Regions from separate parts of the Fontibacillus forbon genome, predicted to be linked through region 3. Evidence: riboswitches for the same ligand, from Rfam matches in the RefSeq annotation. Region 3 holds a riboswitch; each other region holds the start of a gene.
What was found. A riboswitch is a leader RNA that binds a small molecule or an ion and turns the genes downstream of it on or off. The one in region 3 is predicted to bind cobalamin.
Positions count from the first base shown of each region.

Region 1: another riboswitch for cobalamin. It lies ahead of ACLB09_RS16900 (anaerobic ribonucleoside triphosphate reductase); the one in region 3 lies ahead of metE (5-methyltetrahydropteroyltriglutamate--homocysteine S-methyltransferase).
Region 2: another riboswitch for cobalamin. It lies ahead of ACLB09_RS11605 (ABC transporter substrate-binding protein); the one in region 3 lies ahead of metE (5-methyltetrahydropteroyltriglutamate--homocysteine S-methyltransferase).

Region 1 covers NZ_JBKGFV010000004.1:238,916-246,867, reverse strand. The annotation lists gene ACLB09_RS16910 (ribonucleoside-diphosphate reductase subunit alpha) at 1-413, opposite strand, end outside; gene nrdG (anaerobic ribonucleoside-triphosphate reductase activating protein) at 621-1,142, opposite strand; gene ACLB09_RS16900 (anaerobic ribonucleoside triphosphate reductase) at 1,139-3,124, opposite strand; cobalamin riboswitch at 3,306-3,537, opposite strand; gene ACLB09_RS16895 (MurR/RpiR family transcriptional regulator) at 3,715-4,545, opposite strand; gene ACLB09_RS16890 (cell division protein FtsQ) at 4,811-5,692, shown strand; gene ACLB09_RS16885 (ABC transporter ATP-binding protein) at 5,692-7,521, shown strand; gene ACLB09_RS16880 (energy-coupling factor transporter transmembrane component T family protein) at 7,505-7,952, shown strand, end outside.
Region 2 covers NZ_JBKGFV010000002.1:1,001,650-1,009,601, reverse strand. The annotation lists gene ACLB09_RS11620 (TIGR03915 family putative DNA repair protein) at 1-437, shown strand, start outside; gene ACLB09_RS11615 (TRM11 family SAM-dependent methyltransferase) at 768-1,547, shown strand; gene ACLB09_RS11610 (methyl-accepting chemotaxis protein) at 1,712-3,301, shown strand; cobalamin riboswitch at 3,403-3,606, shown strand; gene ACLB09_RS11605 (ABC transporter substrate-binding protein) at 3,794-4,804, shown strand; gene ACLB09_RS11600 (FecCD family ABC transporter permease) at 4,801-5,847, shown strand; gene ACLB09_RS11595 (ABC transporter ATP-binding protein) at 5,844-6,638, shown strand; gene cobT (nicotinate-nucleotide--dimethylbenzimidazole phosphoribosyltransferase) at 6,735-7,835, shown strand; gene ACLB09_RS11585 (bifunctional adenosylcobinamide kinase/adenosylcobinamide-phosphate guanylyltransferase) at 7,832-7,952, shown strand, end outside.
Region 3 covers NZ_JBKGFV010000002.1:116,180-124,131, forward strand. The annotation lists gene metE (5-methyltetrahydropteroyltriglutamate--homocysteine S-methyltransferase) at 1-2,028, opposite strand, end outside; cobalamin riboswitch at 2,197-2,391, opposite strand; gene ACLB09_RS07225 (helix-turn-helix transcriptional regulator) at 2,465-2,827, opposite strand; gene ACLB09_RS07230 (multicopper oxidase domain-containing protein) at 3,138-4,121, shown strand; gene ACLB09_RS07235 (DUF2249 domain-containing protein) at 4,235-4,795, shown strand; gene ACLB09_RS07240 (hypothetical protein) at 4,816-6,057, shown strand; gene ACLB09_RS07245 (metal-sulfur cluster assembly factor) at 6,075-6,374, shown strand; gene ACLB09_RS07250 (cupredoxin domain-containing protein) at 6,702-7,070, opposite strand; gene ACLB09_RS07255 (PTS transporter subunit EIIC) at 7,245-7,952, opposite strand, start outside.

The DNA.
Region 1 (7,952 bases), on a different contig from region 3:
AATTCCTCGATTTGCTCCTTGGTGTAGTACTCCAGCAATTCCTCGCGGTAGATGCCGATTTTGCACAAATCGGTGATCAGATGATAGAACGAACCGTAAGGTTCTTCCGGATAGGCTTTGTAGCGGCGGTTGACGGCCGCTTTTTTGTAGAGGGAGGTCAGCAAAGAACGTGCTGCCGCAAACTTCCAGTCCGGCTCTTCTTTCGTGACGAGTTCTAGCGCCGACATCGTGAATGCGCTGCTGATTTCCTCTCCGGTTACTTCGTCGCGTCTAAGCTTGGCGTTTACGCCGCGCAGCAGGCGCTCCTTGTCCAGTGTATGTAATCCGTCCAGAATGCGATCGGCGTAAACGCCGAGACGATCGTTATCGAACGCAAGTTGACGGTTGTTAGGCTTGGTGACGAGTTGTGGCATGTAGAATTCCTCGCTTTCATGGCATGGGATGTGATGGACCGGACCGGTTTGAAGGTTTCGAATGCCGGTCGAATCTATAAATTTTCAATTCTCAAATTGAGAATAATCAAGGAAAAAGGGGCGCCCTCGGAATAGACGCCAGCGGTGATTTTTCTTTTCGCTATGAAAAGCATCACAGATTATCAATTATACTAGAAAGTCGGAAAGCTAGAAAGAGAAAGTTGGCTCCCAAAGGGCCGGTTGATCTTGCGACAGGCTGGCCGCAATATCGATGAGACGCTGGTTGGAGCTGCCTCTGTAGAGCAGGGAGGGGTCCCGCAGTTCTTCGACGAAACGTCCGTCTACCAGCACTTGGCAGCGTTCGAGCAATCGAAATTCCGGCGAATCCCGGTGTTCGGTCAATTCTTCGTACGTATACCCGCTGTAAATCCAGATGGGTATGGGCTGCCCGGCCTCGAGGCGCAAGTGATCGACAAAGGCGCCGACCTCGGCGGCGGAGAAAAACGGATCCCCGCCCAAAATGCTGACCCCGCTGAGCAGCGGGTTGTTTTTGATGTCGGTGATGATTTCCAGTTCGCGCTCCGGCGTCAGCAGCTCGCCGTAATTGAAGTTCCAGGTGGCTGCACTGAAGCAGCCTTTGCAGTAATGCCGGCAGCCGCTGACGAAGATGGCGGCACGAAGGCCTTCGCCTTCATTGATGGATTCCGGGTAGTAGCCGCATATGTTCATGAATCGTGTTTCACCCGGTCGCGGACTTCGGCCTGCTTCGCGGCATTGAAACGGGTCTGAAAATCACCTGTCAGATACCCGGTCACGCGGCGCAACCGGCGGATATAAACGTCCTTCTCGTGGCTATTGCAGGAAGGGCAGGTGGCCCCGATGATGCCCTCAAACCCGCACGCGGAGCAGCGGTCGATCGGATGGTTGATGCTAAAGTAGCTGACCTGCTGCGACAATGCATATTGAACGATTTGCAGGAATGCCGCCGGATTGCTGCGGGCGTTTCCGTTCAACTCGATATAAGAGATGGCTCCCGCATTGCACAGTCCGTGGAACGCGGCTTCCAGCCGAATCTTTTTCGCGGCGCTAATCTTGTAGTACACAGGGATGTGGAAAGAATTTGTGTAATACTCCCGGTCGACGACACCCGGCACCGTGCCGTAGAAAGCCCGGTCACGCTTGGTGAATTTGCCGGACAACCCTTCCGCCGGCGTGGCGAATAACGTGATGTTCAGGTTGTGCAATTCGCCTTGTCTGTCGCAGTAGTCGCGCATATAGGCAATCAGATCGTAAGCTTTTTGGTAAACCTGTTCGTCTTCGCCATGATGCTTGCCGTACATGGCCTTCATGCATTCCGCCAGCCCGATGAATCCGATGGACAGGGAGCCGTGTTTGATCAATTCGCCGACGTTTTCCTCCGGGTCCAGCTTCTCGCCGCCTTCCCAAACGCCTTCGCGCATCATGAAATCGGACGCTTTCGCTTTTTGCGCGGCTTGGATTTTGAAGCGATGAAGCAGTCCTTCCAGCGCGATGTCGAGGTAATGGTCGAGTTCATGGTAGAAGCCGCGCTCATCCGCAACGTTTCTCCGTCCCAACGCGATCCCGTGCTCAAGTCCGAGCTTGACGAGGTTTAGCGTATTAAAGGAAAGATTGCCTTTTCCGGACAGGTGATTGCGTCCGAAGCGGTCGCTCAGCACCCGCGTGCGGCAGCCCATCGTAGCGAATTCGGTATCCGGATCGGTTGGATCGTAGTGCATGAGATTCAACGGGGCATCCAGGTTGGCGAAGTTCGGATACAGCCGCTTGGCCGAGCATTCCGCCGACTTCAAAAAGAGATGATAGTTCGGCTCGCCCGGGTTTTGGTTGACGCCTTGCTTGCATTTGAAAATCTGGATCGGGAAGATCGGCGTTTCTCCGCTGCCGAGTCCGCGCATCGTAGCCGTCAGCAGGGAGCTGATGACGAGTTGGCCTTCCGGCGACGTGCAGGTGCCGTAGTTGATGCTGGTGAACGGAATTTGTCCTCCCGCGCGGCTGGACATCGTATTCAGGTTGTGAATCAGACTCTCCGCGCCTTGCAGTGTCTCGCTTTCGGTTTCTTTTAACGCATATTTAAAAGATTTCGGATATTGGGCTTGAAGGTCGCTGCGGCTCATGTCGATTACACCGCCAAAGTCCGCCTCGCCATTGCCTTCCTCGAAATACTCCAGTCCTTTGCGGAAGTATTTGGCGAAGGATTTTGCCACGTAAGGAGCCAGGTCGTAATCAAGCATGTTGGCCGATACGCCGCCGTATTGGGAGTTTTGCTGGGATTGGAAAATAATCGCGACGAGCGCCATCGCGGTCATGATCGAGTTCGGCGGACGGACGCTGCCGTTGCCGGTGTTGAAGCCTTCGCGCAGCAGTTTGGCAAACGGAATGAAAATGCAATTCGTCGTGCCGATCGCGTATTGATCGAGGTCATGCACATAGACTACATTGTCCTTGATCGCCTGGACGACCCGGGGCGGCATGACAAAATGGTTTGCATACCATTTCGAGTACTCGCTGCCGAATTTGCTCATTTTGCCGGAGAAGCTTTCCCCGTTCAAGTTGGCGTTTTCCCGCAAGACCTCCAAATTCGAGCTCTCGACGATTTCTTCGCCAAGGCGGATAACCTCTTCCATCATTTGCTCCCGGTTTGTTTCCGTATCGATCCGATTCATTAATGCCATGTAATAGTTCTCCTCCCCGATAACTAGGTAAAATCCCATATAAAAAGCATTTCCAACCCGGCAAGGCCGAAAATGCCCGAATGTCTCCAGAATGATAGCTGTAGGAAGGCGGAACCATGAAGTCAAAATCAAAGCTATGTAAGAGCTGCATCGGACACCTCCCTGTTCCTCGCAGGTTAGCGCGGTGTCTTCCAAACGGGCAGGTCTCCTGGCTTTCGGTCATGCGCCGGCGCCTTCCCGGGGGAGTTATAGAACTCCCTTAGTGGCATTATGCCGGCGAATTGCCTTGGGATGATCACAAGAGATTCCCAAGCGCTCCGATTACAGTGGCGGGACCGCAGCGGATTCGCACCGCCTTCCCTTTTAAGACCCGGCGTCTAGGGCGCCGGACCACCCGTTCACACTATATTTTGTTGTCTTGTAAATATATTAACCCCATATATTGTGTTTGTAAATGGGCCTAGCTTAAATTGAACGGCTGAAAAAAATGAAAAATCCCCTGAAAGCAACCGCAGTGCGGTCCAGCGGGGATGAAAAATTTTTTTGAAATTTTTAGTCCGAAAATTCCGAAACCAGGTTTGTCCCATGGATTATCTTGGAAGCTCCTGGGCGTATTTTTTTCTTAGCTGATTCAACTCGTTCAACTTGTGCAGATGATCCTCCGGATTCCTCATTCCTACCGCGACAATCAAATTTTCTACTATAAACGTAGGGGCAATCATGGAGTGGAATTCCCACGTTTCTCCCCGGCTGGCAAACAGCGTGATATCGCATTGATCGGAAAAGTCGGCAACGAGCCGGTCCGTGATGAGCAAAGTCCGGTAACCGGTCTCTTTGGCATGATCGACGATCACCTTCGCTTCCGGCAGCAGCCGGACGAACCCGAACAGGACCACGAGATCTTCCCCTGTCAGGTGAAGAAGATCCTCAAACAACTCGCTCCCGCCGCGGTCCAAGCGATGGAGAGACAGGCCGAATCGGCCGAGCCTGTAATGAAGCAGCTCCGTGAGCCCGGCCGAAGGGCCCGGACCATAGATGTAGATGCGCCTTGCCGAGGTCAGGGCGGTGACGGCGGCTTCGAAGGAATCGGCAGAGTAGTGGGTCAGCGTTTCTTCGAGATGCCTCATGCTTGTTGCGAGAAACTGCTGGGGGAGCGGGCTGGCGTCCGCTTTGTCCATAATGTTTTTCATTTTTGCCGCAGGCGTCACATCGAGTTGACTCCTCAGCTTGGTTTTGAAATCTTTTATATTTTTGAAACCGACCGTGCGCCAAAACCGCGAGACCGAGGCAATGCTCAGCCCCAGCGCGTCGGCAATTTCCTGTTCGGTGGAGAACAGGACGGTTTGCGAGTTTTTTTGGATATAATCCGCAATTTTAAACTGGCCCGGTGACAGGGCCTCGGTATTCCAGTCCAGCTTCACGAGATATGCCCTCACTTTCTTTGTCTGGTGCTTGATAGAAATAGATTAACATACCGGATTTAATAAGGGCAAAAGCGATACGTATCCAATCGGAGAAACAAGGGGCGCGTTGATGATGACGTGTATTTTTTCATTATTATAATTTATGTAATTTTATTTACATGATTTTAACGTTCCCGGACATCGAATTTAATAATTGGATTCTATATTGGGATTAGCCTGAAGCAAGGGCGTTTGAACAACTTAATTCAAGGAGGGGAAGCAAGTGATTCGGTCCCAAAAAAGATATGTGCTTACGCAATCGCAAAAAATGATGGTGTTTATTTTGTCTATGTCCCTGTACGGCTTGTCCAACATGATTACGGAGCTGATTCCATCCCTGCGGCTCGGTCCGGTGGAATTTTCGGTGGAGTACTTCGCTTTTATTCCGTTGACGCTATGCATTCTGTTCCATCCGTTTTATGCCGCCGTCGGCGCGGCGCTGGGCGAAGTGATTTTCGGCGAGATCATGCTCGGCCAGTTCGGCGGTCTCGGGGAGCTGGAGAAATTTATCGGATTTTCTCTAGCTATGTTCATTGCCGGGAGTCTCGTCAATGATCCGCGAAATCGCAGGCAGGTCGGGATTGCCGCGATTACCGGGGTTGTCATCCACCAGTTTATCAGCAGCGCGGTAGACATTGCCAAGGTATGGGTGGGGGTAGAGGAATTTGAAGCCGTACCGGGCTTGGCGCAAAGCGTAGTGGTCGTAGAAGGGGTTTCTTTTCTGAATGACGTCTTGTTCTCCGGTATTCTGTTCGCTCTGTTGCCGACCTTGTATCTGGTGCCCCGATTGTACGGCAAAATCGAACCTTTGCTCGGCATGAAACCGCGCGATAACCGGGTGAAATATTCGTTGGGTGAAATCATAGCTCCGCGACTGATCGTTATCTCGATTGTTCTGGCTCTTGTAGCGGTAGGCGCAGAGTTTCTGGCTGAGTCGGATATGGCGTTGATCGACTGGGATGCGGATTTCCTGGAGAGCATCGGCGGATGGTTCATCTGGGTCAGTATCGGTGCGGCGGCGATCGTGGCGCTGATCACGATTCTGCTGCTGATTCGCAAAGGCAAAAAAATGCCGCAACATATGGATGGGAGCGGTCAGGTTTAATGGGGAACGAAAACAATATCGTTGTCATGGAAGGGGTCAATTTTACATATCCGGGTGCCGAGCACCCGGTGCTGAACGGAGTTTCCCTGGAGATCAAGCGCGGCGATTTTGTCGCCGTGATCGGCGGAAACGGTAGCGGTAAATCCACGTTGTGTAAAACGCTGAACGGATTGATACCGCACTATTATGTGGGAGATTACGAGGGCAGCGTTCAAGTGAACGGGCTGGATACGCTCAAGCATAACGTGGCACAGCTGTCCCGTCATGTCGGTTACGTGTACCAGGATTTTGAAAATCAATTGATCCGTCCGACGGTATTGGACGACGCGGGATTCGCCCCGCTTAATTATGGCTTCGAAGACTATAAGGAGCGCGGACGCCGGGCGCTCCGGCTGGTTGATCTGCAATGCGATCCGAAGGAATTCATCTGGCAGCTCAGCGGCGGGCAAAAGCATCAGCTCGCCTTGGCCGGTGCGATCTCGCTCGATCCCGACATCCTGATCATCGACGAGCCGGTTGCGCAGCTTGACCCAAGCCATGCCGGGAAGATTTATGATCTGTTACGGAATTTGAACGAGTGCCATGGAAAAACCATTATCGTGATCGAGCATCATACCGAGTTTATCGCCGAGTACTGCAAGACGGTGGTGCTTATGGATGCGGGGCGGGTTCTCTGGTCCAAGCCGGTAAAGGAAGCGCTGCGCGAGCTGGGCCAACTGGAGGCGAGTCATATTTACCCGCCCCAAGTCACGCAGGCCGCTGCGAAAGTGTTCGAGTCCGGCATGGGGCTTGATGCTAGAGGGACCGGAGAAGAAGCAGGGGCAGGGGGGCACCGGTACCCGGTTACCCTGGAGGAAGCCGTGCAGTATTTTGGCCGACTCCAGGAGGAGCGATATGAGGAGGGAGTTTTGGATCCCACCGACTCCCTGGGCACAAGCGATTCAGCGGGACTTGCCGGTTCGATTGACTCCTCAAACGCCGTGAATCCCGTTATCGAAGTCAAGCATGCCCGTTTCTCCTACCGGACGGTCACGAGGGAGCGAAAGGTGGTGCTGGACGATGTCAGCGTAACGTTCAACCCGGGCGATCTGGTTGCCCTGGTAGGGAATAATGGGGCCGGGAAGTCTTCTTTCCTGAAGCTGGTCACCGGAGTGACGAAGCCGGAGGCTGGATATGTCCGGGTGAAAGGCATAGACACGCTGCGAACTCCGCCGGAGCAGCTTGCCGATATGGTGACTTACATTTATCAAAATCCCGAAGAAATGTTCATTGAAGACTCGATTCGCAAGGATGTGGAGTTCTTCTTGAAGGCCCGCCGCGTGATCGGCTACGAACAGAAGGTGGATGACATTCTGGACAGCTTCGGGCTAACGGAGCTTCAGCACCGCGACGGACGCCTGCTAAGCGGCGGACAGCAGCGTCGCGCCTCGCTGGCGATCGGGGTGGCTATGAATCCATCGGTCATTTTGCTGGATGAGCCGACGGCCAATCTCGATATTGCCACCCGCAAGGATATTACGCGCTTGCTGCAGCAATTGAACCGCCACGTGGAAACGGTGATCGTAGCGACCCATGATATGCAGCTTGTTGCGGAGTGGGCCAATCGCGTCATCGTCATGCATCAAGGCCGGATGATCCGGAACGGGACGCGGGAGTCGGTGTTTGCCGATGCCGACCTGCTGGAGCTGGCCGGGTTGACGGCGCCGCAAATTTTGGAGCTGTGCCGGAATCTTGGCTTGCCGCAGCTTTGTTACACGGTAGATGAATTCGCCCAGCGCTGGAAGGCTATAGGAAGAAAGGAGGCGTTGGTTCATGGAATATGTACGTAAGCTTATGGACCGGGTATCGGTCGAAGGCGTCAAAATAGAATTGCTTAACACGGCCTACGGCAACGGCGATACTTTCCTCGCCAAGCTGGACCCGCGGACTTTGTTCCTGTGGTATTTGTATTTCGGAATCGCCCCGTGGTTCATCCATAATGTGATTTTGTTGTTCGGCTTGTTTTTCCTCATGGCATTAACGACGATGATGTCGCGGGTGAGTCCGCTTATTATAGGGATTTTGTGCCTCGGGCTGTTGAGTCAGGCCGGGTATCTGCTGATCGTATCCTGGTTGTTCGGGGGAGGCGGGGAAAGCATCCTGCCGCTGCTGAAGCTGACGCTGAAATTGTCCGTCATTTCACTGGCCAGCATTACCGTGTTCTGTTCGATGGACCCCGAGAAACTGAGCGACGGCCTGCTTAGCATCGGAGTGCCGAAGC
Region 2 (7,952 bases), 890 kb from region 3:
TGCTGACGGAGAATACCGTTCATCAGCTTAATAAAGCAGTGAGGCATTTGAATTCCGAGAGCCATGCGTTCACGGGATTTGTGCGTTTTTCGGTCTACGGCGATGCTCTGGTATCCGTGATTGAGCCCAAAAATATTGTGTTACCTGTTTTGGCTCCCCATTTTTGCGATCGTTACCGTCAAGAGTCGTTTATGATTTACGATAAAACTCATGGACAGGCGCTGATACACCGGCCGGATGAGACGCAGAACGATAAGGTGTCAATTGTGAATGTGGATGAGTTGACTCTGCCGGATGTCAGCGAACAAGAGAAAGCTTACCGCAGTTTGTGGAAGCAGTTTTATAATACGGTAGCGATCCGGGAGCGGGTTAATCCGCGCGCGCAGATGTCCCATATGCCCAAAAGATACTGGGCGCAGCTCACGGAGATGCAGTGACGGGATTCAATAAAACTTTCAAATTTTTGATACAATGGACAATGAAAGTTGAAATTAGAATTTTGAAAATATGGAATGTGGTACGAGATATGGGATATGAAGTATGGAATTTGGAACCATTGTGCCCAAATCTATCGGGAGGAACAAGGTAAAGTGCAACCGAATCTAAATCATAACCGTGAACGGTTTATCTTTCTTTTTGCATGCCACGAAAATGATAGAGAACTGTGCCGGATGGAGCTTCGCGCTTTGTTTGGAGAAGAACCGGGATCATTATCATATATAGAGAGTCCTTTGAGGATCGAACCGAACAGGAGCCCGTTTGTTTCCATGCGGGTAGATGTTCTGTTCACCGGTCATTCGCTTGAAGAGATCATCACGTATGCAGCGGGAATAAAGCTGGAGGGAAGCACCTTCAAAGTACTGTATCTAAAAAACGGTTTGAAGCGAAGTTATGAGGAGCAGAGGCAACTGGAACGGCGAATTGGCGCGCATATCAGGGGGACGGCGAAAATGCGCCATCCGGACATAACGTTTGGGCTGCTTTCGTATAATGGCGGCTGGATGTTCGGCATCTGCCGTCAGGCAGACCCGGTCTGGCAGCAACATAAGCATAAGCCAAGGAATTACTCCACAGGACTGCCTGTTGCGATGGCTCGGGCGCTCGTGAATATCGGCATCCCTGATCCGAAAGGGATCAGGGCGATCGATCCGTGCTGCGGGATGGGCAATGTGCTGATCGAGGCGCTGTCCATGGGTGTCGATATCTTCGGCAGGGATTTGAATCCGCTGGCCATCCGGGGAGCCCGGGAGAACCTGGCGCATTTCGGGTATGATGACCCGGGGCTACTTTCGATTGGAGATATGAATCATGTGAGCGGGCATTATGATGCAGCCATTCTGGATATGCCTTACAATTTGTGCTCGGTGTTGCCGCAGGACGAAAAAAGAGCCATGCTATCGAGCCTGCGCCGGTTCTGCGAGACTGCTGTGGTGGTGTCGAGCGAAGAGTTAGAGTTCGATTTGCAGGCTTGCGGTTTTCAAATTAAGGACTACGGTCAGGTAGTGAAGGGTTCTTTTGTCCGTAATGTTTGGGTATGTCAGAGTTAAGAAACATCTATATATCACAACAAAATATAACATAACGTGTTATATCTATAAAATAGACATAGAAATTTGAAGAAAAATGTATTAAATTTCCGAAAAAACTCTTTTTATGTCTTAAGTCCTATTCTATAATGTAAGATAAACTTACATAAGAGGAGTGGGAACAAATGAATCAACTCCGCGGGATCGAAAGAAATGCATCCGTACTGGGTATGGGGGCGGCCTTTTTATTGTTTATCATGGCTTTATGGCAAAAGTTATCCTGGTATATGCCTTTCGTGGCCCTGATAGCCTTTATATGTTTTGCAACGCTCTCATGGAGTTTCCTAAAATTTCGACGCGAAGGACAAGAGACTTCCTCCTCGCTTCCTTCGGCAGCTCCGCCGGAACATGATGATAAAGGGCATTCCGAAACCGATTGGATCGTGATGGCCAATGAATCTCTGGTTGCGGCGGACAGGCTGCAGGCTGCCGTGGGAGAAGTGAACGAGAGCATGGAGCAACTCCAGCATTTATCCGATATTTCCTCTGTGGAGGATCTGAAGCTGAAGCACAGCAGTGAACGTTCTTTGGAACAGGTGCAGGAAAGTTTGGCTGCCATGCAGGAAGTTGCTACCTCCGCATTTCGGATTCAGGAGGCGGCGGATCAACTGCATATCCGCAGCGAGAAGACGCTGTCCGAAGCTTCGCGGATCACGGAAGCCCTCGCAGAGGCAGACGGGACGATTCGCTCGCTGGCGGAGTCCCAGCAGTCGATCAACGGACCGATGAACGATCTGGAGCGCAATACGAGACAACTTGGAGCCTTATATCGGGAGCTTGAAGGGATATCCGGCGAAGTATTGCTGCTCGCCCTGAATGCATCCATTGAGGCGGCAAGACTGGGGGAACAGGGTAAAGGTTTTGACGTAGTGGCCATGAGAATGCGCCAACTTGCCGAGCAGAGCAGCAAGGCGATCGGCAGTTCCGCCCCTCTGTTCCGGCAAATCACGGATGAGGTGGACCGGGTTAAGGATACGCTCCGGGATGGAAGAAAATCGGCGATGGACGGCATCGAATTGCTGAAATCGATGGGGAAGGACATCCTGTTCATTTCCGACGAGGTGGCCGAAGTGAACGGGCTGGTGGCCGAGACTGGACGGCGAAGCCGGGAACAATCGGAGATGACGCGGAATATGGAAAGCATGATGAAGGAAGTTCATGCGGGCCTTAACCGGAGTATCTCCCATGTGGAGGGTGCCTTGTCCCGGATGGAATCCCAGAGGGGGCATATCGGCAAGCTTCAAAGTGTTGCCGGCGGCCTGCACCGGGCGCAAGAGGAACTGCTATCTTCGTTGGAGGCGGTCCGGGGAAGTTCGGCCTCGGAGGAAACGGAGGAACAAAAAGCTGCGGTACGGGAACTGGGCCTGGTTTATGCCAGAAGACTTCAGGAAACGGCGAACAACAGCACAATGCTCTTGATGCGGGAATTTGAGCACCGCGTCGTTTTGGAGCGGCTCCTGGAAGGGGAGACGGGACTGGAAGCCGCATGGACAAACCGGTCCGACGGTTCTTTTGTCGTATCGATTCCAGAGGCGGGACTGCTCAATGCCAAGGGTCGCGATTGGTTCCGAGGTGCCATGAACGGGGAAACGGTCATTTCGGAGGTTTATGTATCGGCAATCACCAAGCGGCGTTGCATCACTTTGTCTGTTCCCATTTTAAAAGAAGGAGATGTTATCGGGGTATTGGGGGCCGATTTGTCCGTAGATCATTAAAGTTAGAATGACCGTTATGCTGGCCGATAGCCCGTATCGCATATTGTAAATTTTAAGCTTATCCCCTATAATCCATAGAGAAAGAAAGCCTAGATTCAAGCGAATAGAAAGTGCCCGTAGGTCCTGGAGCATGCTTGCCGCAAGCTTCGGGTTAAAAGGGAAGCCGGTGTAAATCCGGCACGGTCCCGCCACTGTGTACAGGGACGAAACTCATTTTGCCACTGTCGTACGGAAAAGTATGATGGGAAGGCGAGTTTTCGTCGCGGCCTGATAGTCAGGAGACCTGCCAACGGGAGTTTTAGACGGTCCTTCGAGGAAAGGATAACGTTCTGCTAATGAAGACGGAAACCGGTCTTGCGTGATTGACTTGAAGTTTCCGTAAATGACTTTGTAGACGTAACCCATCCGCTCAGGATGGGTTTTTCTTGTGGAATAGGGCTTCGCTTTGGCTCAGGCGTTTCTTAAAACAAGAAACCCGAAGGAGAGGGACTAATGAAGAAGTGGACTAAGGTTTGGGGGATTTGGCTGCTGGCGCTTTTGCTGCTCGTTACCGCCGGTTGCGGAGCGAATAACACAAACAGCACGGCGGACAATAGCAACAACGCGGGTCAGACTCAAGAACAGCAAACAAACGGTGCAAACGCACCGGAGCAGGAAGAACTTCATACGACTTACCCGCTTACCGTAAAGGATGCTTACGGAAGTGAATTTACGTTTGAATCCGCACCGCAGCGGATCGTCTCGCTGGCACCTTCGGAGACGGAAGGCTTGTTCGCCCTTGGTTTGGATGAACAAATCGTTGGGGTTTCCGATAACGACGACTACCCTGAAGCGGCTAAAGATAAGCCGAAAATGGGCGGTTTTCAGGTGAATGTTGAAGCGGTAGTAGCAGCGCAGCCGGATCTGGTACTGGCTGGAAGTCTGATCGGCGAAGATACGGTCAAGAGTTTGACCGATCTCGGGATGAAAGTGTTTCGCTCCAATCCCAAAACGATCGACGGGGTAATGGACAATATTAAAACGGTCGGCGAGATCACCGACCATCAGAACGAGGCAAAAGAAGTAACCGAACAAATGAAAGCTGAGCTGGACAAAGTTACCGAAGCCGTTAAATCTTTGACAGCCGATCAGAAGAAGAAAGTGTATATTGAGTTTTCTCCCGGTTGGACCGTAGGCAAAGGCGAGTTTATGGATGAAATGATCACACTTGCCGGCGGGGAAAACGTGGCTTCCGACATTACCGGTTGGAGCGAGATTAACGAAGAAAACATTATTAAAGCAAATCCGGACGTCATTTTATATGCGAAAAGTGTAATCGATGAGAATAACCGTACATTGGCCGAAATTATCAAAGGCCGCGGCGGCTGGGATCAAATCACGGCTGTGAAGGAAGACCGCATTGTGGGAATGGATGACAATTTATTGAGCCGTCCGGGTCCGCGCGTGACTCAGGGATTAATTGAAGTAGCGAAAGCGATTTACCCGGATTTGATCCAACCATGAGGTCAAAGCTGGCAGGTTACGGGACGATCGGCCTGGGATTGCTTCTCTTTACGCTGCTGATCTGCATCGGGTTCGGTTCCGTTCACTTGCCGGCAGGTGAAATCGTCGGGATTCTGCTGCATCGGATTCCGGGTCTCGGAGAATGGATCGAGCCTGATTGGAGCGTGGCTTCCGAACAAATCGTGATGCAGGTACGCCTGCCGCGCGTGTTGCTTGGCATGTTGGTAGGAGCTTCGCTTTCGGTGGCAGGCGCCGCGTTTCAAGGCGTGCTCCGCAATCCGCTTGCAGATCCCTTCACCTTGGGGGTTTCCTCGGGTTCGGCGTTAGGCGCGGCCGTGCTGATCTTTTTCGGCTGGCAATTTTCACTGCTCGGCATATTCACGCTTCCGGTGGTAGCTTTTCTGACCGGGGCGGCTACGCTGTGGATCGTAATGCGGCTGGCCAGGGAGAATGGAAAAATCCCGATCGAGAGTTTGATATTATCGGGTGTGGTTATGCAGTCTTTTCTCGGTGCGGTCGTCTCCTTTCTGACGGCGATGTCGAAAAGAACGGTAAATGAAATATTGTATTGGACGATGGGAAGCCTGAGTCTGCGAGGATGGTCGTATACGGCCATCCTGCTTCCATATTTGGCGTTGGGAGGATTGTTCCTGTGGAGCCGTGCCCGTTCCCTGAACCTGCTGGCATTGGGTGAACGTCAGGCGTCTCATTCCGGGTTGAATGTGGAGTCGACGAAGTTGGTCATTTTGCTCGTGGCTACGCTGATGACTGCCGCGGCCGTATCGGTTTCCGGCGTGATCGGGTTTGTCGGCCTTGTGATTCCCCACATGATCCGGCTCATCACGGGTCCGGACTATCGGCTTATTATCCCGCTCTCCGCGCTCGGAGGCGGCATTTTCATGATGTGGAGCGACCTTGCGGCCCGCTCGTTGCTTGCGCCAACGGAAATCCCGCTCGGGGTAATCACGGCTTTTGTCGGCGCTCCGTTTTTCGCTTTTTTGTTATATAAAAAGAAAAAAGCGCGGGAGAGGGAGATGTCATGATCGAGGTGAAGAATGCCGCAAAATCATATGGGCGTCTGAACGCGTTAAGAGATATCGATTGGAAGATAGAGCCCGGGGAATTTTGGGGAGTGATCGGGCCTAACGGAAGCGGAAAAAGCACTTTGCTTGGTCTGATTTCCGGGATTGAGTCACCGGACCGGGGCCAAATCAAACTGGCTGGTCATCCGCTGTCCTCATACAGCCGTAAAGAGTTATCCCGGAAGCTCGCGGTACTTCAGCAAGACGGGCTTCCGCCCGTTTCTTTTACCGTCCGGGAAGTCATCGAAATGGGCAGGTTCCCTTTTCAGGATTGGCGGGGAAGGGAAAAAGACGGACAAGCGGAGAGATTAATGCAGGATATTATGGACAGGCTGGAACTTGGAAGTCTGGCAGAACGCCCGCTAAGCAGTCTCAGTGGGGGCCAAAGGCAGCGGGCCGCGCTTGGTAAGGTAATGGCGCAACAGCCTGAGGTCGTATTGCTTGATGAACCGACAACCTATCTGGATATCCGTTATCAGATGCAGTTTATGGAGCTTGTTGCAGGCTGGCAACGCGAGGAAGGTTTGACCGTCATCTCCGTCATGCACGATCTGAATCTGGCCTCGCTTTATTGTGATCGCCTGCTTGTTTTAAACGAAGGCAGTTTGGCGGCTCAAGGAACTCCGTCCGAAATTCTGGTTCCGGGAATGATTGAATCGGTATTTGAAGTGAAATCCCACAGCGTGGCTCATCCCGACACCGGTGTTCCTCAACTGCTGCTGCAGAAGGCGACGGGAAAGCGGGCTGATTAGACTAGTAATTAATGATGCTGTTCTTTTTCCGTTCAAGATAATAATGGTAGAATGGTATCAATGGAATCATAGACGAAAAAAGAGAGGTGTTAACCGATGAGTCGCTCCATAATGGATATCGCCGGATCGGTACAAGCCCTGGATCCGGTTGCTTCAGCAGCGGCGGCAGAGCATTTGGACCGTTTGACCAAACCGCCCGGAAGTCTCGGCAAGCTGGAATCCTTAGCGGTGAAACTGGCAGGAATCACGGGAAAAACGCAGCCGTCCTTCCCGAATCGGGGGGTGGTCGTCATGGCCGCCGATCACGGGGTGTGCGAAGAGGGGATCAGCGCGTTTCCTGCAGAAGTTACTCCTCAGATGGTGCTTAACTTTCTTTCCGGAGGCGCGGCTGTGAACGTCCTCGCCCGCCAAGCGGGAGCGGAAGTGATGTGCGTCGATGTAGGGGTCAATGCGGAGATTAACCATCCGGGCCTCATCTCGCGTAAGATTCGTTATGGTACGGGCAACATGGTATCCGGGCCGGCTATGAGCCGGGAAGAAGCCGAAGCTGCTTTGATGGCTGGCGTTGAAGTCGTAGAAGATGCGATCCGCAGAGGGGTCTCCTTGTTTGTTACCGGGGAAATGGGTATCGGCAATACGACAGCCAGTGCAGCACTTATGAGCGCATTTACGGGGATTTCGACTTTGGAAACAGTTGGTCGCGGAACGGGAATCAATGATGACCGGATGCGCCATAAAGTCCTTGTCGTAGAGCGGGCATTGGAGTTAAACCGTCCGGATCTGTCCGATCCGGTAGATGTGCTCGCCAAGGTTGGAGGGCTTGAGATTGCCGGATTAACCGGAGTTATTCTGGGCGCTGCGTCCCATCACTGTCCGGTTGTGCTTGATGGGTTCATTTCCGGAGCGGCGGCGCTTGCGGCTCAACGGCTGGCACCGGAGTCGGTGAATTATATGATTGCTTCCCATGTTTCGCAGGAGCAGGGCCATGTATATCTGTTAAAAGCGCTTGGCCTCGAACCCATGCTTCAACTGGACATGCGTCTTGGCGAAGGTACGGGCGGCGTCTTGGCGCTTCACCTGGTGGACGCGGCTTGCCGGATTATGGCCGAGATGGCTACGTTCGAGAGCGCCGGGGTTTCAACGGGGGAAGCAGCAGATACGGAGGGCGCGGAATCTGCCGGGGAGGCGCGGGGATGATCGTGACGGTTACGGGAGGAGCCCGCAGCGGAAAGAGCAGCTTTGCCGAAAAATGGTGCATGAAACATGCAGACTCCGGGTTGTACATCGCAACCGCCCAAGCCTTCGATGAAGAGA
Region 3 (7,952 bases):
CTCGCCGTGGCTGCGTGACGTCTCGATGGATATCACGTCCGCATCCAGCGCCTGGATCGAGCCCAGCATATCATGGAACTCGCAATAGCACATGTGGGTATGAATTTGCGTCGTTTCTAGAACGGTGGATGTCGATATTTTGAAAGCTTTTACGGCCCAATCCAGATAACGATCCCGATCTTTCGGCTTCAGCGGAAACCCTTCCCGTAGCGCCGGCTCGTCCACCTGGATCATGGTAATGCCTGCCTTTTCAAGCGCCTCCACTTCATGGCGAAGCGCCAAGGCGATTTGATAAGCCACGGTCTCCCGGGATACGTCGCTGCGGACGAAAGACCAGTTCAAAATCGTAACCGGACCCGTAAGCATCCCCTTGACAGGTTTGGAACTTAACGACTGGGCATACGCCGTCTCCTTAACGGTCATAGGCTGGTCGAATTCCACGTCGCCGTAAATAAGCGGCGGCTTCACGCAGCGCGTGCCGTACGATTGAACCCAGCCCCCCCTCGTAAAGGCAAATCCAGGGAGCTTTTCGCCGAAAAACTCCACCATATCGGTCCGTTCGAATTCTCCATGGACCAGGACATCCAGGCCGATCTCTTCCTGAATCGTGATCCACTTCTCAATTTCCGTCCGGATAAACTCGTCATACCGCTCTGCCGACCACTCTCCTTTGCGCCATTTCTGTCTGGCTGCACGAACCTCAGCGGTTTGAGGGAAGCTCCCTATGGTCGTCGTCGGCAGTAGCGGCAAATTCCATTTGGCTTGCTGCTTCAAACGGCGCCGGACAAACTCGCTGCTGCGTTCCGATGGCTGCTGGGAGATCGTAAGAACCGCATCCTGAACCTGTTTACGGCTACGCGAAGCATCCGTGGACAAAAGCTTCAAAGCATCGCTGTTTGCAGCAAACAAGGCCGGAGTCGATCCTGTCTTTGCCGCCTGGCATAAAGCCGAAATCTCCTCCAGTTTTTCTTCCGCGAAAGCGAGCGCTTCATGCAATACAGGAGGCAATCCCGTTTCTGCTTTGGCGGATACCGGCACATGAAGCAAGCTGCAAGACGGCTGGATGATAAGATCCGCAGAGGATGAAGTTAATGTCCCGATTTCATTCAACAATTGCCGGGTCTCCGGAAGGTCGGTACGCCAAATGTTGCGCCCGTCGACCACACCAGCCGCCAACGTTTTGTCTGCAGGAAATCCAAATTGACGAAGCGCCTGTAAATTCCCCTCTTTTCCATGCACAAAATCAAGACCGATTCCTTTCACCGGCAAAGCAACGATTTGCTCATACTTTTCTACGGCATCGAAATAAGTTTGCAGCAAGATTGATAACCCCGGGACTTCACGAGAGATGGTTTCATATATCTCTTGAACCAGCTTTAAGTCCTCTTCCGATACCGAGGTGACCAGTGCCGGTTCATCCACCTGCACCCAGGCTGCACCTTCGTCCTGTAATTCGCGCAAAACCTGCACATATAATGGCAGCAGTTTATGGCCCCACTCCTGAAGACGGTTTGAAGCGCCTTTGGACAGTTTAAGGAAAGTATACAACCCCAACAGTACCGGCTTGCCTTCGATCCCCAACTCCGACTTGGCTTCCCGGTAGTAAGACAGCGGAATATTCACCGTCAGTTCCGGCTCTCTTCCCTCAAGTTCGGGTACGATATAATGATAGTTCGTGTTGAACCATTTCGTCATTTCGCTGGCTGCAGCGGTTTTGTTGCCTCTGGCAATAGCAAAGTATGTAGCGAGCGGCACCGGCCCGCCATGGTATTCAAATCGTTCCGGAACAAGCCCGAACATCACGGCCGTATCCAAGACTTGATCGTAGTAGGTGAAGTCTCCGACCGGTATCAAGTCGATCCCTTTTTCCTTCTGCAATTTCCAGTGATTGCGGCGGATTTCGCCAAGCCGGTCGTGCAGGTCCTCCTCACCGATCTTTCCGCTCCAAAAAGCCTCGATCGCCTTTTTCCATTCCCGCTCTCTACCGATCCTAGGATAGCCCGAATTGCCGCTCAATATCTTGTTCAAATCTCATTCCTCCCCTTCTTTTCCTTACCGGTTGGTTGATTGATTGACACAAATAACGAATGAATAAAGCTGCACAAAAAAGGCCTTCTCTAGTCAATGCTAAAGAAGACCTTCGTATACAGATGCGATGGCTCGATCTTTAACACCTCCCTATCTCCCGTAGGTACAGCAGTGTTGCTAGAACAGGCAGGTCTCCTGGCTCCAGAATCATCGCCGGATACAGCCTTCCCGGTGTCCTGGACACCAGTGGCATGATACGCATCACGACTTCTCTGTTACAGTGGCGGGACCGCGCCGGCATTGCACCGGACTTCCCTTTTAAGCTCCAGCCGCGGCTGGAACACCTATTCCCACAATATTCAGTTATGAATATGCACTAAATACTACCGATTGTTGTGACATAATTCAACAGTAATCTTATCGGATTCGGATTAATTCAAACGAAATTATCCGCTACCGCCTTATGAAGCATGCCGATGCAGCGGTCGAGGTCCGTTTTAATTTGTTTCTTGTATAGTGCTGCTTTCTCCGCACCGTCATCAGTAAAGTGGTATAAGACGATTTCCTGAAAATCCACACTCGGATCGTTTCCTTTCAACTGCTTGGTCCGGTACAAAACACCTTCCTGCACCAACTCATGGAGAGCGCGATAAATCTCGCTTTGCGGTGGCACATAGCCGAACGGTTTGAATTCTTCCTTCAACTCTTCCAGTATTTGATATCCGTATCCTCTGCGATGCTCCACTTTAGTAATCAGATACAATTTGATATACGCCCTTTGGGCAATCATGAATGCCATTCGCTCACCTCACCCCCGTTCCTTTAAATATACCCAATATATGAAATATTCACAACAGTTGGATTAATTGTCTTTTTATACATGGATGATAGGTTTCTAGAAAAGGAGATATGATGGATTATATTCGGAGTAACTGGAACGGGGATTTGAATTTCTATTGTGAATTTTTCATATATTGAAATAATAGCAATAAGAGATGTTACGAATTTCCGACACGTCCGAAAATGTGCTTTCCGTCACAAGGGGGGGTCCGAATTCATCTTAATCTTAAGTTATTGAAATTGTATTTTCTTCAAGGAGGTTCGCCCCTATGAAAATTGCGAAATCGGCCTTTTTCATCCTATCCTGCCTCATCGTAATTTCGGTGGTCTGGCTTGCTCCTCCCCCGGCTCAAGTCAGCGAATCCGAACCGGAACAGGAGGTTCAAAAAGTCAATCAGCACCCGGTAGAACCGGTTATCCATCGCGATGGCGACACCGTTCATATAGAAATGACCGCCCAGGTAACGGATGTGGAAATTTCGGAAGGCGTTTTTTATAACGCCTGGACCTTTAACGGAACGGTTCCCGGTCCAGTGCTCCGGGTTAAGGAGGGGGATACGCTGAGCTTTACGCTGAAAAATATGGATCCCGACATGCCGCATTCGATGGATTTCCATGCGGTTCACGCCGCGCCAAGCAAAAAGTTCGTAGACGTTATGCCGGACGAACAAGGAACCTTTACTTATCCCGCCGATACCCCCGGTATTTTTATGTATCATTGCGGCACAAGCCCTGTCCTGCTGCATGTGGCAAACGGCATGTACGGAACGATCATCGTGGAACCGAAAACCGGCTATCCGACGGATGCCGAGATCGACCGGGAATTTACGATCGTGCAAAGCGAGTGGTATCGGGAGCATGATGAGGACGCTTTTATGAATGAAGAACCGGAGTATGTCGTTTTTAACGGGGATGACTTTACGCTGAAAAACCACCCGCTTCTCGCCAAAGTAGGAGACAACATCCGGCTATATGTCAGTAATGTGGGGCCAAACGAAGTATCATCTTTCCATGTTGTAGGAACGACGATGGACAGGGTCTACATTGACGGCAATCCGAAAAACATCATGTATGGGTTACAGACCGTTATGCTTCCGGCAGGAGGATCGGCTGTCGTTGAATTTACGGTGACGGAGGAAGGCGATTACCCAATTCTTACGCATCAGCTAAAGCATGCCTCAAAAGGAGCAACGGCCATATTGCGGGTTACGAAAGACGGCAAAGACACGCATGAGCCCACGATGACCCATTAGTAAAACCGCAAAATGAATCGAGACGAAGGGATTTTGAAACCTGCAACAAAGCCTGTGACAGAAATCACAATCCGTCAATACAGCCATTTTATAATGAGATAGAGGTGATTCAAATGAATCGAGACGAAGCAAAAATCGTGGAACTGGACGTCAGAGACCAGCTGCGCAAAAAGCTGGAACCGTTCCAGCTAATCATGGATACCGTTAAAACACTGGAAGCAGACGATATTTTCGTCCTGCATGCCACGTTTAAGCCTACACCGTTGCTTGGTTTTTTGAAAATGCGGGGTTATGCGGGTAAATCTCAGCAGGAGGATAAGGAACACTGGATTACGACGTTCGTAAACAAAAAGAACAAGCATTGGCTTGACGAGCAGCCAACCACCGGGAAGGAAGATGCCAAGCCGGCATCAACTTCTTCGGATCAGGCCCTTTCCGCCGAAGCTGATCATCAAACGAAGGTGATCGAACTGGATAACCGCGGCCTGGAGCCGCCGCAGCCGATGATGCGCACGCTTGCCGCTCTTGATCGCAGCCGCCCGGGAGATCGGGTCCTGATCCACAATGACAGGGTCCCTGTATTTCTTATTGAGGAACTGAACAGTATGGGTTGCCCGTTCACCGTTGAAGAACAACCGGACGGATCGGCAAAAGTAACGATCACCAAAGCTTAAAGTATAAGGAGGGTTAAGCCATGTCATCCATGTCACGTCTCCCCTTCCTGTTTATCATCACTGGAATTTTCGGCTTCGTGCTGTTTCACGTGACGTCGGTGATGTCGCTGACCGGTTGGATCGGGGAAGGGATTCGCGGCCCGACCGGCTGGTTTCACGTCCATCTGTTCGTGCTCGGCTGGGCAACCATGTTCGCCATGGGAGCCGTTTATCAGTTGATCAACGTCATTTTGCAATCGAATATTTACAGCGAACGGCTTGGTTACATCCATTATTTCCTTTTTACCATCGGCCTCTTCGGCCTTCTGTTCGGCTTTATTCAAGGGGAAATATCCTGGATCGCCGGTTTTGCCACCCTGGCCTTCGCCGGAATTATCGTCTTTGCCTGGAACATGGCCGTGACTTTAATCCGGGCAGCCAAATGGAATTCAATTACGATCAGTACGGGTTGCGCCGTGCTCTACCTTTTACTGACGGGATTGTTCGGCATGGCCATGGGCCTGGATTTCGCCACTGGCTGGTTCGGCGAATTCCACGAGAATCTGTTCGGCGCGCATATCTGGCTCGGGACGCTCGGCTGGTTTGGCCTGCTAATCACCGGTTTCAGTTATAAACTGTTCCCGATGTTCTTCCTGTCCCATGACTATAAGACCCGGTTGCAATACGTCACTCTGGCATTATGGAATGCCGGCGTGCTGCTGGGGACCATCTCTTTCCTGTTTGGTCTAAACCACAGAGTGTTGTGGATCTCCCTCTTGATCATTGTGATTGCCTTGGTTACGTACAATATTCACTTGCTGCAAATCCGCAAAAAGCGTCATAAACGCAATCCCGGAACCGGGATTAGCTGGTCGCTTTACGGGAATCAAGTCTTTGCGGTCTTTGCCGTCGCTCTCCTGCTGAAGCTCGCAGGGTCACCGGATCAGTTGCTGAATACGAAGACTCTCTTGATGGTAGGCTGGGTTTATCTGAGCGGCTGGGTTTCTTTCATGATTCTGTGCTATTCGTCCAAAATCGTTCCTTTTTTGTGGTGGACCCACAAATATGGCAAACAGGTCGGCAAGCCCGGCACACCCGTGATGGCCGATTTATTGAACGAAAAGAAAGCGAGCCTTGGCCTGACGCTGATCGCCGTCGCCATTCTGGCCGTCTTGGCAGGAATCGCGTTTGATTCCCAGATCGTCATCGCCATATCCGGCGTTGCATTTTCACTGGTTTCCCTTGCTTATATTTCACTTATTGCACTCGTATTTTCCCGATAAATGGAGGTATGGATAACATGGATAGAACAGAGCAAATCCGCGAATGGCTGAAGGAAGTTTATGATCCCGAACTCGGCGTCAACATTGTTGATCTGGGCCTTGTCTTCGACATCCGTGATCAGGGAGAACGCATTTATGTTCAGATGACGCTCACAACCCCGGGATGCCCGATGCATGATACGATCGTAGGCGGCGTCAAGCGCATCCTGGAGGAACAGATGGAAGTCAACGAAGTTGAAGTGGATCTCGTCTGGGAACCCCATTGGTCTCCGTACATGATGTCCGAAGAAGCCAAAAGACAGCTCGGCTATTTTTAATCCGAACCGCACTGGACCGAAATCTCGAATCAACTATAATAAACATAAAAATAAACGAGCCTCTAGATTATCTTTCTAGGGCTCGTTTTGATATGCATTGGGCGACGGTGTCAGAAGGCATTTAACTGGATTTCCTGCAGCTAATTTGCTGATTTGTAGCATTATTGCATAAATAACGGGAAAACCTCCATCTATTTTGCCACATATCTCCTTAAAGACGTCATTGCGGCATATTAACTGGAGGTTTTCCATTTAATTCGCGGATTAAGCCACTCGGCCGAAGATTAACTGGAGGTTCTCCAGTTAATCAGCCCTCAACTTTCTATTTTACTTAACGATCAGCTTTCCGGTCATTTGTTTATGGTTTTTCCCGCAAGAAATATTGCAAGAATACAAAAACTCTCCTGCTTTGTCCGCCACGAAAGTAATGCTCTTCCCGCCTCTTACCTCTTTGTTATAGCCCTTAATTTTCAGGGAATGCATGCCCTGATCGTTCTTGAGCGTAATCTTGACGGTATCTCCCCGCTTTACTTTGATTTCCTGTATATCATATCCGGTACTCCGGGCGTGGACGGTAAATTGTTTGACAGGTCCGCTCAAATTGCCGCCGGTCGATTGATCCTCAATCTTTCCGCAGGCCGAAACGGTAAGTGCTGCAACGATTATAAAACATACAACAAGATATCTTCGGATCATGAGTTATTCCCCCTTACTGCTCTTTCCTACAGTTTAGGAGAAACCCATGGAGGGGATCGTGATTAGCGTCACAAAGTCCTTGTCATTAGCCGCAATCTTACCTACCCGCTATAAAATGAAGCAGGACGGATCCAAAAGGATCCATCCTGGCTATGAGAAGTTAGGGGGTTAGCGTTATAACAATTTCTTGATTTCGTCCTTGATCGCTTCGGATTGCGGACCGAATACGACCTGTACGGCACCTTTGCCAAGTCTCATGACGCCGGATGCGCCAAGTTGTTTCAAAGCTGCGTCATTGACGGCCTTGTCGTCTTTTACAACCAGACGAAGGCGAGTGATGCAGGCATCTACGGATTCGATATTCGAAGATCCCCCGATTTGAGTCAGGATTTTGGCGGCGCGGCTGTCGTTACCGCCGATTACGGCGGATTTATTATCTACAGTCGCATCATCGAATGCGTCTTCGGTGTCGTCTTCCCGTCCAGGCGTTTTCAAGTTCAGAACCTTGATCAGGAATCTGAACAGGAAGTAGTAAACGACGGCGAACACAAGCCCGACCGGAATCAGCAAGAGCTGGTTGGTTTCCAGTTTCCAGTTTAGCAAGTAGTCGATTAAACCTGCGGAGAAACTGAACCCGAGCTTAACGTCAAGCGCATACATGATCCATCCGGCAACACCGGTGAGGATGGCGTGCACGCCATAAAGCAATGGTGCAACAAACATAAAGGAGAATTCCAACGGCTCTGTGATCCCTGTAAGAATCGAAGCGATAGCAGAACCAATAAAGATCGAGCTAACCAATTTGCGTTTAGCAGGTTTTGCAGAGTGAATAATAGCCAAAGCCGCACCAGGAAGAGCGAACATCATGATCGGGAAGAAGCC